Regions from separate parts of the Grylomicrobium aquisgranense genome, predicted to be linked through region 1. Evidence: predicted binding sites of a transcription regulator. Region 1 holds the regulator's gene; the other holds the start of a gene.
The links. The regulator HrcA, encoded in region 1, represses chaperone genes, less so after heat shock. The targets are predictions, from matches to a motif close to TTTTAGCACTNNNNNNNNNNNAGTGCTAAAA.
Positions count from the first base shown of each region.

Region 2: a site for HrcA is predicted at 6,233-6,263, ahead of MOZ60_RS10735 (Hsp20/alpha crystallin family protein). Genes of this name have one in related genera too.

Region 1 covers NZ_JALBUR010000007.1:65,446-73,445, forward strand. The annotation lists gene MOZ60_RS04375 (ATP-dependent Clp protease ATP-binding subunit) at 1-1,796, opposite strand, end outside; gene dnaJ (molecular chaperone DnaJ) at 1,839-2,987, opposite strand; gene dnaK (molecular chaperone DnaK) at 3,074-4,909, opposite strand; gene grpE (nucleotide exchange factor GrpE) at 4,931-5,533, opposite strand; gene hrcA (heat-inducible transcriptional repressor HrcA) at 5,530-6,576, opposite strand; gene rsmD (16S rRNA (guanine(966)-N(2))-methyltransferase RsmD) at 6,719-7,312, opposite strand; gene MOZ60_RS04405 (FtsW/RodA/SpoVE family cell cycle protein) at 7,309-8,000, opposite strand, start outside.
Region 2 covers NZ_JALBUR010000047.1:656-8,655, forward strand. The annotation lists gene MOZ60_RS10710 (transglutaminase-like domain-containing protein) at 1-1,002, shown strand, start outside; gene mgtE (magnesium transporter) at 1,292-2,695, opposite strand; gene pepT (peptidase T) at 2,970-4,211, shown strand; gene MOZ60_RS10725 (hypothetical protein) at 4,373-4,906, opposite strand; gene MOZ60_RS10730 (Hsp20/alpha crystallin family protein) at 5,310-5,729, opposite strand; gene MOZ60_RS10735 (Hsp20/alpha crystallin family protein) at 5,779-6,180, opposite strand; gene MOZ60_RS10740 (S10 family peptidase) at 6,413-7,867, shown strand; gene MOZ60_RS10745 (MFS transporter) at 7,864-8,000, opposite strand, start outside.

The DNA.
Region 1 (8,000 bases):
AGGAACAGGAAGGAACCAAGCGGTCTGTTTTCATCCTGAATGCCTGCCTTGGAACGCATGATGGCATCTGATACAAGGGTCAGAGCTTCATCCTGACCCATGACTCTTTTACGCAAAGCATCCGGCAGATGCAGGATCTTCTCGCGCTCGGTAGACTGCAGCCGGGAAACATCGATGTGTGTCCAGCGGGAAACGATCTTGGCAATCATATTCTGATCGACAACCTGCTGCAGCATCTTGGAACCATCGTTCTTCTCGGCATCCGCAATCTTCTTCTGCAGAGAAGGAATTGTACCATACTGCAGCTTGGCAGCTGTATCATAGTCGGCATTGTTCTGTGCCTGCTCGAGATCCAGCTTTGCTCTTTCCAGCTGCTCCTTGGCATCCTTGACGGCATCCATCTGCTTCTTCTCAGACTTCCACTGGCTTGTGCCGGCTTCCATCTTCTCATTCAGATCGGCAAGTTCCTTGTCAATCTGGGCAAGACGCTCCTTTGCCTTCGGATCGGTTTCATTCTTCAAAGAAGTCTGTTCGATCTGCAGAGTCATGATCTTGCGGTGCAGCTCATCCAGTTCCACCGGCATGGAATCCATCTCCGTACGGATGCAGGCACATGCCTCATCCACCAGGTCAATAGCCTTATCCGGCAGGAAGCGATCCGTGATGTAGCGGTCAGAAAGCTTGGCCGCTGCAACCAGAGCCTCATCCTTGATCTGTACGCCGTGATAAGACTCAAAGCGGTCCTTCAGACCACGCAGAATCGCGATGGTATCCTCAACGGTAGGCTCAGATACCTGAATCTTCTGGAATCTTCTTTCCAGTGCCTTATCCTTTTCGATGTACTTGCGGTACTCATCATAGGTTGTGGCACCAATGCACTTCAGCTCGCCTCTTGCCAGCATCGGCTTTAACAGGTTGGCCGCATCCATGGAGCCTTCGGTCTTGCCGGCACCAACAAGGTTATGAATCTCATCGATGAACAGGATGATGTTGCCGTTAGCCTTCTGCACAGCCTTGAGAACGCCCTTGAGACGCTCCTCGAATTCGCCTCTGTACTTGGCACCGGCAATCAGGGCACCCATGTCCAGTTCAATCAGCTGCTTGTTGCGTAATCCCAGCGGGACATCGCCGCGCATGATCCGCCATGCAAGACCTTCTACAATCGCAGTCTTACCAACACCAGGCTCACCGATCAGAATCGGGTTGTTCTTGGTTTTGCGGGAAAGTATTTCAATGACCCGGCGGATTTCGTCATCTCTGCCAATGACAGGATCAATCTTGCCGTCACGGACATCCTGGACCAGGTCATGGCCGTATTTCTTCAAAGCATCCAGCTGTGCTTCATTTGATTTGTCATCCATCTTGACGCCTCCTCTGCGGTCCTCTTCGGCTTTCTCGATCTGTGAGACCGTGAAGCCGAACTGCCGCATCAGCTGTTTGGCAATCGGGGCACTGGACTGGAAGATACCAATCAGCAGTGCTGTCTCGCTCATGTAAGTATCGCCCTCCTGCTTCATCCAGGCATTGGCTTTGGCATCCGCTTCTGCCAGATACCTGCTCAAAGAGGGCTGCGTTCCTTCCGCACTTGGAAGGTGTGAGATTTCATCATTGACTCTTTCCAGCATCTTAGTCTTGTCAACGCCAAGACGCTCAAAGATGCCATCCAGACCATTGTCTGACAGCATCGCTGCCAGGACATGCTCACAGCACAGTTCACTGTTATTCTTCTGCTGAGCCAGTGTAACCGCATTGGAAATAATAGTCTGCAGCTGTTCTGTCATCTGATCGATATTCATATGCACTCACCTCCCTGCTAAATATTGAAGAGATGTTATAGATCAGGAGAAGTTCTTCTTGAACCGCTGCCACATGGTTTCACCCTGGCCGCTGTCCTGAATGTCTTTCAGTTCCTGATAGAGTTCTTTTTCGCGCTTTGTCAGCGTGCGGTCAATCTGTACTTTGACAGTGCAGATCTGATCGCCATTGCGTCCGGTGCGCAGATCCGGCACGCCTTCCCCACGCAGTCTCAGCTGGGCGCCATTCTGCGTGCCGGCCGGAATCTTCATGGTCACTTCACCACGGATGGTCGGTACATCCAGTGTGCAGCCCAGTGTGGCATCAACGGCACTGACCGGAATGTCCAGATAGATGGTCTTGCCATCACGGACAAACTTGTCATGCGGCAGTACATTGATCTCAATGTACAGGTCGCCATTCGGGCCGCCGTTGGTACCGCGCTCGCCCTTGCCGGCAATGCGCAGCTGCTGGCCGCTGTTGATGCCTGCAGGAATCTTGACATCAACAGATACACGCTTGTGAAGATAGCCGGCGCCATTGCACTTCGGGCAGTAGCGGCGGATCTTCTTGCCGGTGCCATGGCATTCCGGGCATTCGGATTCTGTCTGCATGATGCCCAGCATCGTTCTCTGCTGGGTAACCACACGGCCCAAGCCATGGCAGCGGGGACAGGTATCGATGTCGCTGGGACTGGCAGCGCCAGTGCCGCCGCAGGCATCACACTTTTCATCCACGGATATATTGATCGTCTCGGTCTTGCCAAAGCATGCGTCCATGAACGAAATGTTCATGCGCATGAACTTGTCTTCACCCTTGCGCGGTCCCTGGGAGGCACGTCTTGAGGATGAGAAGCCGGAGCCCATGCCGCCGCCAAAGAAGCTGGAGAAGATATCGTTGAGGTCATCAAAGGAGCCGCTGCTGAAACCGCCCATGTTGCCAAAACCACCGCCTGCTGCGGCCTGCGGGTCTACACCTGCAAAGCCGAACTGGTCATACTTGGCACGCTTGTCGGCATCGCCGAGCACCTCATATGCTTCATTGACTTCCTTGAACTTCTCTGCGGCATCCGGTGCCTTGTTCAGATCCGGATGATATTTCTTGGCGAGCTTACGATAAGCGCTCTTGATCTCGTCTGCACTTGCATTCCTGGAGACGCCAAGTACATCGTAATAATCTCTCTTCTCAGCCATTAAACCAGCCTCCTTATATTCCTTTCATGCAACAGGATGCGGAGCGTATGCTGCCCCGCATCCTGTTTGCGTGTTTATCTTTTAGCTTACTTCTTTTCCTTGAAATCGGCATCCACAACATCATCATTGTTGTGATTGTCATTGTTGCTGCCGGCATTGCCGCTGGTCTGCTGGCCAGCCTGTGCATTACCCTGCTGCTGATACATAGCCTGGGCCATGTCGTTGGCTGCCTTTTCCAGAGCATCCAGCTTCGTCTTCAGGGTATCCATATCGTTCTTATCGATGGCTGCCTGCAGTTCATCTCTCAGCTTCTTGACTTCAGCCTTCTGTGCTTCCGTCACATTCGGATTGTTAGCCTTGAGGGTCTCATCAATCTGGCTGATGTAAGCTTCAGCCTTGTTCTTGGTTTCGATGTCAGCCTTACGCTTGTCATCTTCAGCCTTATGAGCCTCAGCATCCTTGACCATTCTGTCGATCTCTTCATCAGACAGACCGGAAGAGTTCTGGATGGTGATGGACTGCTTCTTGCCAGTAGCCTTATCTACAGCAGAGACATTGACGATACCGTTGACATCGATATCGAAGGTAACTTCAATCTGCGGAACGCCTCTTCTTGCCGGTGCGATACCGGACAGCTGGAAGTTGCCCAGTGTCTTGTTATCAGCTGCCATCGGACGCTCACCCTGCAGCACGTGGATATCTACAGCAGGCTGGTTATCAGCAGCGGTAGAGAAGATCTGGCTCTTGGATGTCGGGATGGTTGTGTTGCGCGGAATCAGTACGGTCATCACGCCGCCGAGTGTTTCAATACCAAGTGACAGCGGTGTGACATCCAGCAGCAATACATCCTTTGTATCACCGGAAATGACAGAACCCTGAATGGCAGCACCAATGGCGACGCACTCATCCGGGTTAACGGACTTGTTAGGCTCTTTGCCAAGCTCTCTCTTGACAGCAGCCTGGACAGCCGGGATTCTTGTGGAGCCACCAACCAGCAGAACCTCATCGAGGTCGCCTGCGGACAGCTTTGCATCAGACAGTGCCTGACGAACCGGTCCCATGGTTCTTTCAACCAGGTCTCTGGTCATATCATCAAACTGTGCACGTGTCAGCGTCGCTTCCAGATGCAGCGGGCCTTCCGGACCGGCACTGATAAACGGCAGGGAAATCTGTGTCTGGACCATGCCGGACAGATCCTTCTTAGCCTTTTCAGCAGCTTCCTTCAGTCTCTGCAGAGCCATCTTGTCGGCCTTGAGATCGATGTTGTGCTCCTTCTTGAAGTTGTCAGCCAGCCAGTCAATGATCTTGTTATCGAAGTCATCGCCTCCCAGATGGGTATCACCAGCTGTGGCAAGTACTTCGTATGTGCCATCGGCAATATCCAGGATGGAAACATCGAAGGTGCCGCCGCCAAGGTCATACACAAGGACTTTCTTTTCTTTGGATGTATCTTTGCCTAGTCCGAATGCCAGAGCAGATGCAGTCGGCTCATTGATGATACGCTTGACATCAAGGCCAGCGATCTTGCCGGCATCCTTGGTTGCCTGACGCTGGGCATCATTGAAATATGCAGGTACGGTGATGACAGCTTCTGTCACCTTCTCACCCAGGTAACCTTCCGCATAATCCTTCAGATAGCTCAGGATCATTGCGGAGATTTCCTGCGGTGTGTACTTCTTGCCTTCCAGCTCAACGGTCTCATTTGTGCCCATCTTTCTCTTGATGGAGTAAACCGTGTTCTTGTTGGTGATCATCTGTCTCTTGGCAGCATCACCAACAATGATTTCACCATTCTTGAATGCGACCACGGACGGTGTTGTTCTATTGCCTTCCGGGTTTGTAATAACTTTCGGCTCTTTGCCTTCCATGACAGCTACGCAGCTGTTCGTTGTACCCAAATCAATACCAATGATCTTGCTCATATTTCTCCTCCTAATGATCAGTTACTCACTGACCTTCACCATCGCTGCTCTCAGCAGCCGATCCTTCAGTTTGTATCCCTTTTGCAACACTTCGACAACCATGCCAGGTTCAACGCCATCGACATGTTCGCTCATGATCGCCTGATGCCAGTTGGCATCAAACGGTTGATTCAGACACGCGATCTCACTGACTCCCTCAGCTGCAAGTGCCGCGGCAAGTTTGTCATGGATCATCTGCACACCCTTGCGGTATGCTTCATCTTTGGTTTCCTGCGCCAGGGCACGCTCACAGTCATCCAGCACCGGTAATACCTGCAATGCAAAATCCTGAATCTTGTACTTGCTGAGCTGTTCAAATTCCTTGTTCAGCCGCTTGCGGGTATTTTCCGTATCTGCATATGCTTTTGCATACGCATTCTTGAGCTGGGCAACCTGCGTCTCAAGCTCGGCATTCTTTTTCTTCAGCTCTTCAATCTCCTTGTTCTTGTGATCAAAGATTGATTTGCTTTCCGTCTTTTTCTCTTCCTTCTTACCGGTTTCCGGTTTATGCTCGTTCTTCTCTTTTTCAGGCTTCTTTACTTCTTCCTGAGAAGAATGCTTTTCGTTCTTTACTTCTTCACTCATTTTTGATGACTGCTGCCTCCTTCATCTGAATCGTCATACATCTTTTCTATCAGCTTGGCTGCATACTGAATCATGGCCACAACCTTGTCATAATTCATCCGGCTCGGTCCCACGACCACCAGCCTGCCATGCTCACCGTCATGTACCTTGAATGGACTGGAAACCACGGCAACATCATCGATCCATGTCAGATGGGCGCCCTGCTGGGTAGTAACGGCAACGGCGTTTTTCTCATGGGGAAGCTGCCGCCAGGCATCTGAGGAAGAATCCTCAAGAAGGCCCATCAGCTTCTTCAGCTTGTCGATATCTTCGAACTCCGGCTGATACAGGATCCGGTCTTTGCCGCTGAAGTAGACGTTGTCACTGGCGAACTTCACAAATGCCTTGACGAATGCTGCGAACAGAATATCGTGCTTCTGGACATTGGAATTCAGCTCCGGTCTGACTTCCTTCATCCGCTCAGGAAGCTCATCGATCGGCACCCCGTGCAGTTCCCTGTTCAGGATGTCGGTGCAGCTTTCCATATCGGAGAATGGAATGTCATCGTCGAAGTGGAAATTCTTTGTCTCGGTATGGCCTGTGTTGGTAATGAATACTCCGACGCAGTTGCGCGGATCCACCTGGAACAGCTTGATATGTTCAAGCTGCTGTTCCGAGGAATCCGGGCCAATGGCACCGGCGGTCATATTGGTCATCTCGGACAGGATCCGGCATGACTGATGTACTGCTTCTTCGATGTTCATATTGGAGACATCGAAGGCACTGCTGATGGCAACTTCCATCTTCTTGTCCATCTGGGCTTCGTTGAGCAGATTCTCACAGTAGAACTTGTAGCCAAGCGTACTGGGGATTCTTCCGGAAGAAGTATGGGTCTTTTCCAGATACCCCATCTCTTCCAGAGCCTGCATATCATTGCGAATCGTCGCTGATGAATACGAGAGATGATACTTCTGCTGCAGCGCCTTGGAACCAACTGGCTCAGCTGTCTTGATATATTCATCTACAATCGCTTTGAATATTTCAATTCTTCTTGGCGTCAGCACCTTGCATCCCTCCTTTAGCACTCTTTCCTGTTGCCTGCTAGTATGGTACATCCACCTGTTAGCACTGTCAAGGATAAAGTGCTAATTCTTTCCAGTTTTTCATTTTTCTTCCTTGTATATGAAAAGCAGGACCGGAATCCCTTCATTCCTGTCCTGCCTGTTCACTGCGTTCTTCTGGATGGCTCTGCTCAAACCGGTAATATGTGATCTTCATGATCCCATATACTTTTTCTTTCTGATACTGCAGCGGTCCAAACGCCTGCGTATAGTTTTCTTCTTTCTTTGCCTCGATAACCACCCTGGCGCCATTCTTCAGCATCCCATGTTCAGCAAGGTACGTCATGACTTCCTCATTGTGCTGTTTTTCATAGGGCGGATCCAGATAGACAAGATCAAACTGCATGCCCTCTTTTGCCAGCAGGGAAAGTGCCTTGCGGTCATTCATGGCAAGAAGTCTTGTCTGTTTCTGACAGCCAAGCAAGGCAATGTTCTTTCTGATGATTTCTGCTGCCGCATGGCTCTGGTCCACCAGGACTGCCTGGTTCATACCTCTGGAAACTGCCTCCAGACCGATGGCACCGCTGCCTGCGTATAAATCAAGCATCGTGCCGCCGTCAAACATGCCGCCAAGCGCTGAAAAGACAGCTTCCTTGACTTTATCAAGGGTTGGCCGGGTCGCCTGTCCTTTTAATGTCTCCAGGCGGCGGCTGGCATAGGTGCCGGCAATGATTCTCATTGCAGATCACCTCTGCGGTAGGATGCGATGACTGATTGAGAAAGGCCGATGGAAAGCATGAAGGACATTGCGGAGGAGCCGCCGGCAGACACCAGCGGCAACGGAATGCCTGTCAAAGGAATCAAACCGGAAACACCGCCGACATTCAGGAATATATGCAGCATGAAATACATGGCTGTGCCCACTAAGACAATGCGGCCGGCTTCGGACTTCATCTGTTTGGCATACCAGAGCAGACGGTAAATGATGATGGCATAAATTGCCATCAGAATAACAAAGCCGGCAAAGCCAAGCTCCTCAACAATAATACCGAGGATATAGTCGTTATTGGCTTCCGGAAAGTTCATGTATTTGCGCACAGAACGGCCAAGCCCCCTGCCAAACAGGCCGCCGCCTGACATGGCAACCAGTGACTGAATGAGCTGATAGCCGCTGCCATAGACATCCGCAAACGGATTGATGGCAGACAGGAACCGATTTTTCTGATAGGTCTTAAACGGCAGTGCTTCCACCAGATGTTCTCCCTGGGGAGAAAGGACAAAAACAGCCAGAACAATAAGACCATAGAAGAGCCCGCGCAGAATATTTTGTGCTTTTTTCAGCTTTGGATTGCGGGGAATCAGGAAGCAGATGCAGAAGATCATGAACTGCACGGACATGGTGCCGAAGTCTTTCTGAATAATAAGGA
Region 2 (8,000 bases), on a different contig from region 1:
GTATGGCCAGAGATTGCCGAAGCAGTGGGAAGCCCTCTGCAAAAACACAATAAACTGCTGGAAGACAATGCCGATGAAATGGCAGAAAAAGGCTGGGCAGGCCGCCACATTCATCTGCGGACAGAAATCAGAATCAAGGATGAAGCCTTCCATCCCGGCAAAGTACTTGTCCACCTTCCCATTCCAGCAGAATGCATAAATATGCATAATATCCGCATTCTGGATCACAGCGGGCATGCGTTCATTGATGATCCAAAGAGCCCCAGCCGCACCATCTCCTTCCAGGAAGATCTGAAAGAGAATCATCCGTTCTTCGTGGAATATGAATACGATTCGATCGTGAATTATCATGAAGATCAGCACATCAGCACAGAGACTGCAGATTTTGATATCCAAGAAGAACAGCCGCAGATTGTCTTTTCTCCATTGATCAAAGCGTTATGCAGAGAACTTTCCGGCAATGAAACAGATCCGTACCGCAAGGCATGGAACTTCTACCGCTATTGCACGGAGAACATTACATATGCCTACATGCGGGAATACATGACACTGGGTTTGATCAATGAATACTCTGCCACCCAGCGGATTGGTGACTGCGGTGTCAAGGCACTGCTGTTTATCACGCTTTGCCGCTGTGCAGGCATTCCTGCCCACTGGCAGTCCGGTCTCTATGTCACCCCTGACAGTGCCGGCAACCATGACTGGGCCATGTTCTACATCAAGCCATACGGGTGGCTGTTTGCGGATCCTTCCTTTGGCGGCTCTGCCTTCCGGGTAGGAAATCTGAAACGGCAGAAGTTCTACTTTGGTAATCTAGATCCTTTCCGCATGGCTGCCAACAACGCCTTCCAGAAAGAATTCAACCCAGCTAAGAAATGGTGGCGCAGCGACCCCTATGACAATCAGTCTGGTGAGATTGAGTATGAAGACAGAGGCCTGCACGGTAATGAACTGGAATCCACCAAGACAGTCATTGCCATGGAAAAGCTCACCCGCAAATAAAAACAGCGGAAGAAGATCCAATGTCAGTAAGTTAACGGATAGCATTGACTGTTAACCCAAGAACACTCGTTTCAAAATGCGGCGAGTGTTTTTTATTCTGCAATATCCTGACAGAAGTCTTTGCAGTGCTTGTATGGAGATCTCAAAAAGATGCATAGATACGAGCTTTCATTGAAGTGAACCCCCTTCTATTTATAGGTGCAATGCTAAGTGTATATGAGGTGAGAAACAAAAAAGGAGGCTGCAACCTTTAAGCTTTCCAGCTTCAGGTTTCCCAGTAGCCTCTTTTCTATGCTACATGTATGGTTTCAATCAACAGCAGCCATGCCAGGCCATAGTATGTCACAACACCAACCAGGTCGGTCACCGTTGTGATCAGCGGTCCGGACGCAACGGCCGGGTCAACACCGATCTGCTTGAAGAACAGCGGGATTACTGTACCAACCGCACTGGAGATCAGCATTGCCACCATCAGAGAAATACCGATACAGCCGGAGATGGCAAAGCCATGAGCCGGTGTATAGTGCTTGAAGAGAATGATAAAGATACCGACGCCAACAAAGGCCAGAGCACCAAGGATCATGCCATTGACAAGGCCGCAGCGCATTTCCTTCAGGACAAGATGCAGCTTATCTTTGCCGGTCAGCTTTTCATCCATCAATACACGGATGGTTACAGCCAGAGACTGGGTGCCGACGTTACCGGACATATCCAGAATCATGGATTGGAAGCTCATGATCATTGGCAGAGTAGCTACAACGGTCTCAAACAGACCAACAACACTTGATACAAACAGACCAAGCACCAGCAGTAATACCAGCCATGGCAGACGTTTATGCACAGATTCCTTCAGCGGTTCCCGCAGATCTTCCTCAGCGGTCAAACCAGCGAGCTTGGCATAATCATCACCCATCTCATCATCGACAACTTCAACCACATCCTGGGAAGTAATCACACCAAGAATTCTGTTTTCATCTGACAGTACCGGAATGGATTCCTCGGAATAATCCTTCAGTTTTTCCAGACAGTCTTCAATCCTTTCATCCGCATACACATACGGATACTCTGTCACAACAATATCTTCCAGCTTCTCATCCTGGCGGGCCAGAATCAATTCCTTCAGATCAATCTCACCATAGTAGATACCCTTTTCATCTACGACATACAGCTGTGAGATGTTGTCATGATCCTCCGCCTGCCTGACCAGAGAACTCATTGCTTCCTTGATGGAAAGTGAGGAAGACAATGTTACAAAGTTGGTTGTCATACGGGATGCAATGGTATCTTCATCATACGATGCCAGCCGCTGGATATTGTTGCGGTGCACCTCATCCATCAATTCCAGCCAGACAACCTTGGAACGTGAATCTGTATTCTTCAGTAAATCCACGGCTGTATCCGGCTCCATGTGAGCCAGAATATCCGAAGCCTTGCGCGGATTCATCTCTTCAAGATACTTATCCGCATCATCCGAATACTCCATCACATCTGACAGACTGTCAACGTCCATCAGCCGATACAGAATAGCCCTTTCATTGGGCTGCAGAATATCCAGCGCATCGGCAATATCATTGGCGTGATAGTCATCCAGTCTCTCGTTGATCACCTTTGGAGAAAGACCGCTGCGGACCAGCTGAGCAATCGACTGCACAGCTGTCATTTCATTATCTTTTTCTTTTACAGCTCCTGCCATGATTCTTTTTCCTCCTGTATTCATGTACTGCATGCATACAGAAAACCGGCACAGCGCTTCAGACACGTATTGTCATGTGATCAGAAATTCGGGTGGTCTGAGGAGCGTGTGCTTATTTTCTGCCTTCTTCGTTCGTGACCGGCACCACTATCCATGCAAAACCACCCCTTTCACTTCTCAGATACATTTTATTCTGACCGCGGTCGGATTTCACCCCTGAATTGACTCCTGGCGATAAAAAATTGTGTGTATAATGGCAGGCAGGAGAAAGAAAATGAATACATTTGATGAAAAAGTAAAAGAACGGCTGATCCGCTATGCAAAAGTCAATACACAATCGGCAAACCATACCGGCACAGTCCCCAGTACGCCATGCCAGTTTGACCTGGCAAAGATGCTGTATCAGGAACTGCAGGACATTGGTGTCAAGGATACGTACTATGACAAAGAGCACTGTGTCGTCTATGCGTGGCTGCAGGCAAATACAGAGGAAGGCATGCCAGTCGGCTTTGTGGCACACATGGACACTGCCCCGGATGCCTCTGGTGAAAATGTAAAGCCATGGGTGTTTGAGGATTATGATGGTTCAGACATTGTCCTGAATAAAGAAAAGAATATCGTCATGAAGGTATCTGACTATCCCAATCTGAAAAACTACATTCATCAGGATCTTGTTCTGACAGATGGCACCACCCTGCTGGGCGGTGATGACAAAGCATCCATTGCAGCGATCATGACCATGATTGAATACCTCGTCAATCATCCGGAAAGAAAGCATAATCTGCTTGCCTTTGCCTTTACGCCGGATGAAGAAGTCGGCGGTCTGGCCAGAGATCTGGATTTAAACAGATTTCAGGCAAAGATTGCCTATACACTGGATGGCGACTATTGCGGTTATTATGAAGATGAAACATTCAATGCCTCCGAAGCAATTGTCACCTTTACTGGCTTATCTGTTCATACCGGCACTGCCAAAGGCATCATGAAGAATGCCGTGGATATGGGTGCAGAGTTCATGGGCATGCTGCCGAAGTTTGAAAAGCCCCAGTACACCGAAGGCAGAGAAGGCTTCTACCATGTGATTTCCTTTGACGGAACCTGTGAACATGCTGTACTGACCATGATTGTACGTGACCATGACAGCGAAATCTTCAATCAGCGAAATGACTATCTGAAAAAGATCACGGAAGAAATCAACAGAAGATATGGCAATAATGCCGCATCCATTAAGATTTCCATCCAGTACCGCAATCTTGGCGAAGCCATTAAGAAAGTTCCGTTCATGATTCCAAACCTGGTCAAAGCCATTGAAATGGCTGGCATCACCCCGCATAAGGTGGCCTTCCGCGGCGGCACGGACGGCTCTGCACTGTCATGGCGCGGTCTGCCATGTCCTAACCTTTCCGCTGGATATGAAAATGCCCATGGACGTTTTGAGTATGTACCGGTACAGTCCATGTCAAAGAATGTTGAGATTCTGCTCAATCTGGCCGATCTCTACAGCAAGCAGAAATAAGCCTGTATTCATCCTGCTGCAATTCATGAGCGTTTTAAAAGGCCATAGCTGTCATCAGCCATGGCCTCTTTTTTGGTATTACTCCAAATGGATATTAATCAATCCTCAGTCAATTCTGAAAAGCTCAGATCACCGATAAGCTGTCTAATACAGCAGCTCCCTTAATTATTATCAACAAGCATGATTGACAGAATCATACCTGTTTCAATGTTGCCGGGGATCAGTGTTTTGTTATCATAGGTGATTTTAAAAGGATCATGCGCATTGCCAACAGCAAAGAAGTTCTGTTCCTTTCCCACTTTCAGATGCCGGCTGTTTTGAAGCAGCAGCTGTACCCTTATCCTGGGCAGATCTATTGGACCAAAGGAAGCAGCTTTCTCATCATCCACAAATACAGAAACGGTTTTTTCCGAATCCGGTTCCACATGAAGCATCACATCACGCTGATCAACATCAACCATAACTGTTTTCGTCTTTTCCCACTCATTCTCAAGATAAGAATACTGTGTCAGTTGAATTTTCCCTGGCAAAAAGCGTGACAGATGCACATGATACGTCATATTTTCAGAAACAGGCACATCCGCTGCCGGCTTAACAAACCTGATCCAGCTGTCAAAGAAGAATTGCTTTACCGCGAAAACACAGGCAAGAACAAGCAGCGAAATAACCGCAATGCGAATCCATCGTTTTTTCATGTCAGAGTATATTTCCTTTCATCAGTGCATCATTTGACTGTTGCTGAATAATCGATACTGCCTCTGTCAAAATAGTATCATGCACTTATCATTTCAAAGCAGACACTTTGTACACCTGCCGGAAATTTGAATTTTCACTTTGAGAAATTCTATTGACTACATTTAATAAGAAACAATCGACATATCATGTTTTGCAGTCAACAGACTGCTATTTCATGATAGCTGCGCTGTCAGGAATATTTCGTACAGCCTTTTTTTGAACGCCAGGACTGCTGCACCATTTTTCATAACAACAAAAGGTGTTCCGGAAAATCATCCAGAACACCTTCATTTGTATGTCTTACTGCCTCAGGGGCAGATCCTTTCGTCCCTTGTGTGGACGTATGGCACTTTGCAAATACCATTATTCAATGGCAATGTACTTCTTTTCAGGGATCTCTTTCTTGTCTTCCTTGGCAGGCAGCTCAATGGTCAGTACACCATTGTTGTAGTTTGCCTTCACATCGGAATCCTTCACCTGATTGCCTACATAGAAACTGCGGCTGTAGGAACCGTATCTTCTCTCACGGCGCAGCACCTTGCCCTTCTTGTCCTTCTCGTCCTTGTTCTCATGGCGGGAAGCGTGAATGCTCAATGTGCCATTCTCAAGTGTTACCTTGACATCATTCTTTGCAAAGCCCGGCAGATCTGTCTTCATGATATACTTGCCGTCTTTCTCAACCACGTCTGTCTTCAGCACAGGCTCCTGATTGAACATCGGAACATCAAACCCATTGTCAAAGACATCATCAAACAGATCAAAATCATCTCTCACATCCGGCATGAACCTCATTGCAATCATCTCCTTTACTGATCAAACTTCAGTTTGCTGATTACTGGATATCAATATACTTCTTCTCTTCGGCTTCTTTCTTCTCAGCGGAAGGAACCGTCACAGTCAGAATACCGTTGTTATAGGACGCATGTACGTCGCTCTCCTTCACATGATCACCGACATAGAACGTTCTGCTCACGGCACCATAGCTGCGCTCGGAATGAACGACTTCACCCTTGGCATCTTTCTCTTCTTTGCTCTCATTGCGCTGTGCACGGATCGTCAGCTCACCATTGTACAGAGAAATTCTGATATCATCCTTGTGATATCCCGGCAGCTCAACCTCTAAGCTGTAGCTGCCATCCTTCTTATGGACATCTGTTCTCATCAGACCTGTGGAATTCAGGCCAAACTCATTGAACATATCTTCAAACAAACTTCTTTCAGGTGCGTATCTCATGTTATTACCTCCCTGAGGCTCTCACCTCTTACACCCATAATAGTAATCACTTGTTTAGCACTGTCAATAGTAAAGTGCTAATTTTTATTATTATTTATGCTAGTATTTCAAATCTCTATTTCATGTTACGTATTTTTATTTCTAGCATTTAAATGTTCTAACTGCTAAATCGTATCTTTTCCATTCTGTTGCCCGCTTTGCTATAATGAAGCCCATAGAAAAGAGGCAAGATATGTTGTATCAGACTGAAAGCATGAAGCAGGATGATTTCAAGCCTGCCCGCTTCACTTCCGAAGGTTCCATTGAACTCAATGGCAAGAAGATTCCTTACAAGACTGTATCTGAAGACAATGTCTTCTATGATTCTGAAGGAAAAGCCGTCGCATCTATTTTCTCGTATTCCTATTTTCGTTCTGATGTCAAAGATGCCAGCACCAGACCGGTGATCTTTGGCTACAATGGCGGCCCTGGCAGCTCTTCCATGTATGTCCATACTGGTTTCCTGGGTGTACGCAGAGTCAGCTATGGTGAGCCTGACCGTCCTTCCGCATTCGGTCCCTGGAAAGTCATCGACAATCCGGACTGCCTGCTGGACATTGCCGATCTCGTTCTGATTGATCCGGTTGGCACCGGTTATGGTGTATTGCTGAACCAGGATAAAAAGAAAGACTTCTTTGGCATTGAGCAGGATGCCGAAGCACTGCTGAACTTCATTGAGCTCTGGTGCCGGAAGTACAACCGCGGTCTTTCGCCGAAGTATCTGGTTGGGGAAAGCTATGGCTGCACAAGAACCGCAACCGCCGTTGGTATTGCGGCAAGTGAAGGCAAAGAGCGTGCCTATGGCATCGCCTTTGACGGCGTTGTCATGATCGGCAATACCATCACATGCGGGCAGTACTTCGGCCAGGGTATGCCGGTAGAATCCAGTATCATCGGCTTCCCTACCTATGCCGCTGTCAACTGGTATCACCATCATCCAACAGACCAGTCTGTTGAAGAGTTTGTCAAAGAAGCCAAAGCCTTCGCGGATCATGATTACCTGCTGGCACTCTACAAAGGTGAATCCCTGGATGACAAAGAAAAAGAGCAGATCATTGAAAAGGTCTGCTATTACACCGGTGTATCCAGAGAATATCTGGAAGCACGTGATCTGCGTATCGGCGATGATGATTTCCGCTCGGAAGTATGCCGCAAAGACGGCAAGGCCGTATCCCGCTATGACGGCCGTGTGACAAGACCATTGCTGCTGCCACAGCTGGAAGAGCGCAATAAAGGCGAAGAAGATGATGCCACAGCAGACCGCTATGATGCTTACTTCTATGCTGCCTTGACCGGCGATGTTCTGCCAAGACTCAATGTCAAGCTCGACCGTACCTATGTACAGCTTGCCAACTATTGGAAAAACTGGGACAAGGAAACACCAATGGGCACAACCGGTGAACAGCTGCGCAGAGCCATGGACCGCAGACCAGGCATGCGTGCCTTCTTTGCCAATGGCTGGTTTGATCTGTGCACGGAGTTTGGCTTTGTCTTCCATACCCTTGACCATGACCATCTGCCCAAGGACAAAACGTTCTGGAAGGGCTATGGATCAGGCCATATGATTTACCTTGGTGAGGATAATGTCCATGCACTGGCAAGTGATGTCAGAGCCTTCATCGAGGGTAAGGATCCTTCCAATCACTAAGCTTTACGGGCGGCATCTGCCGCCTTTTTTGTTTGTTTTGGAAAACGGAATGCAAAGAAGTACAGCAGCAGCCCCACAACAGCACTTGCTGTAAACAGAACGCCAACTGGTAAGAGTACGGTTTCTCCATAGG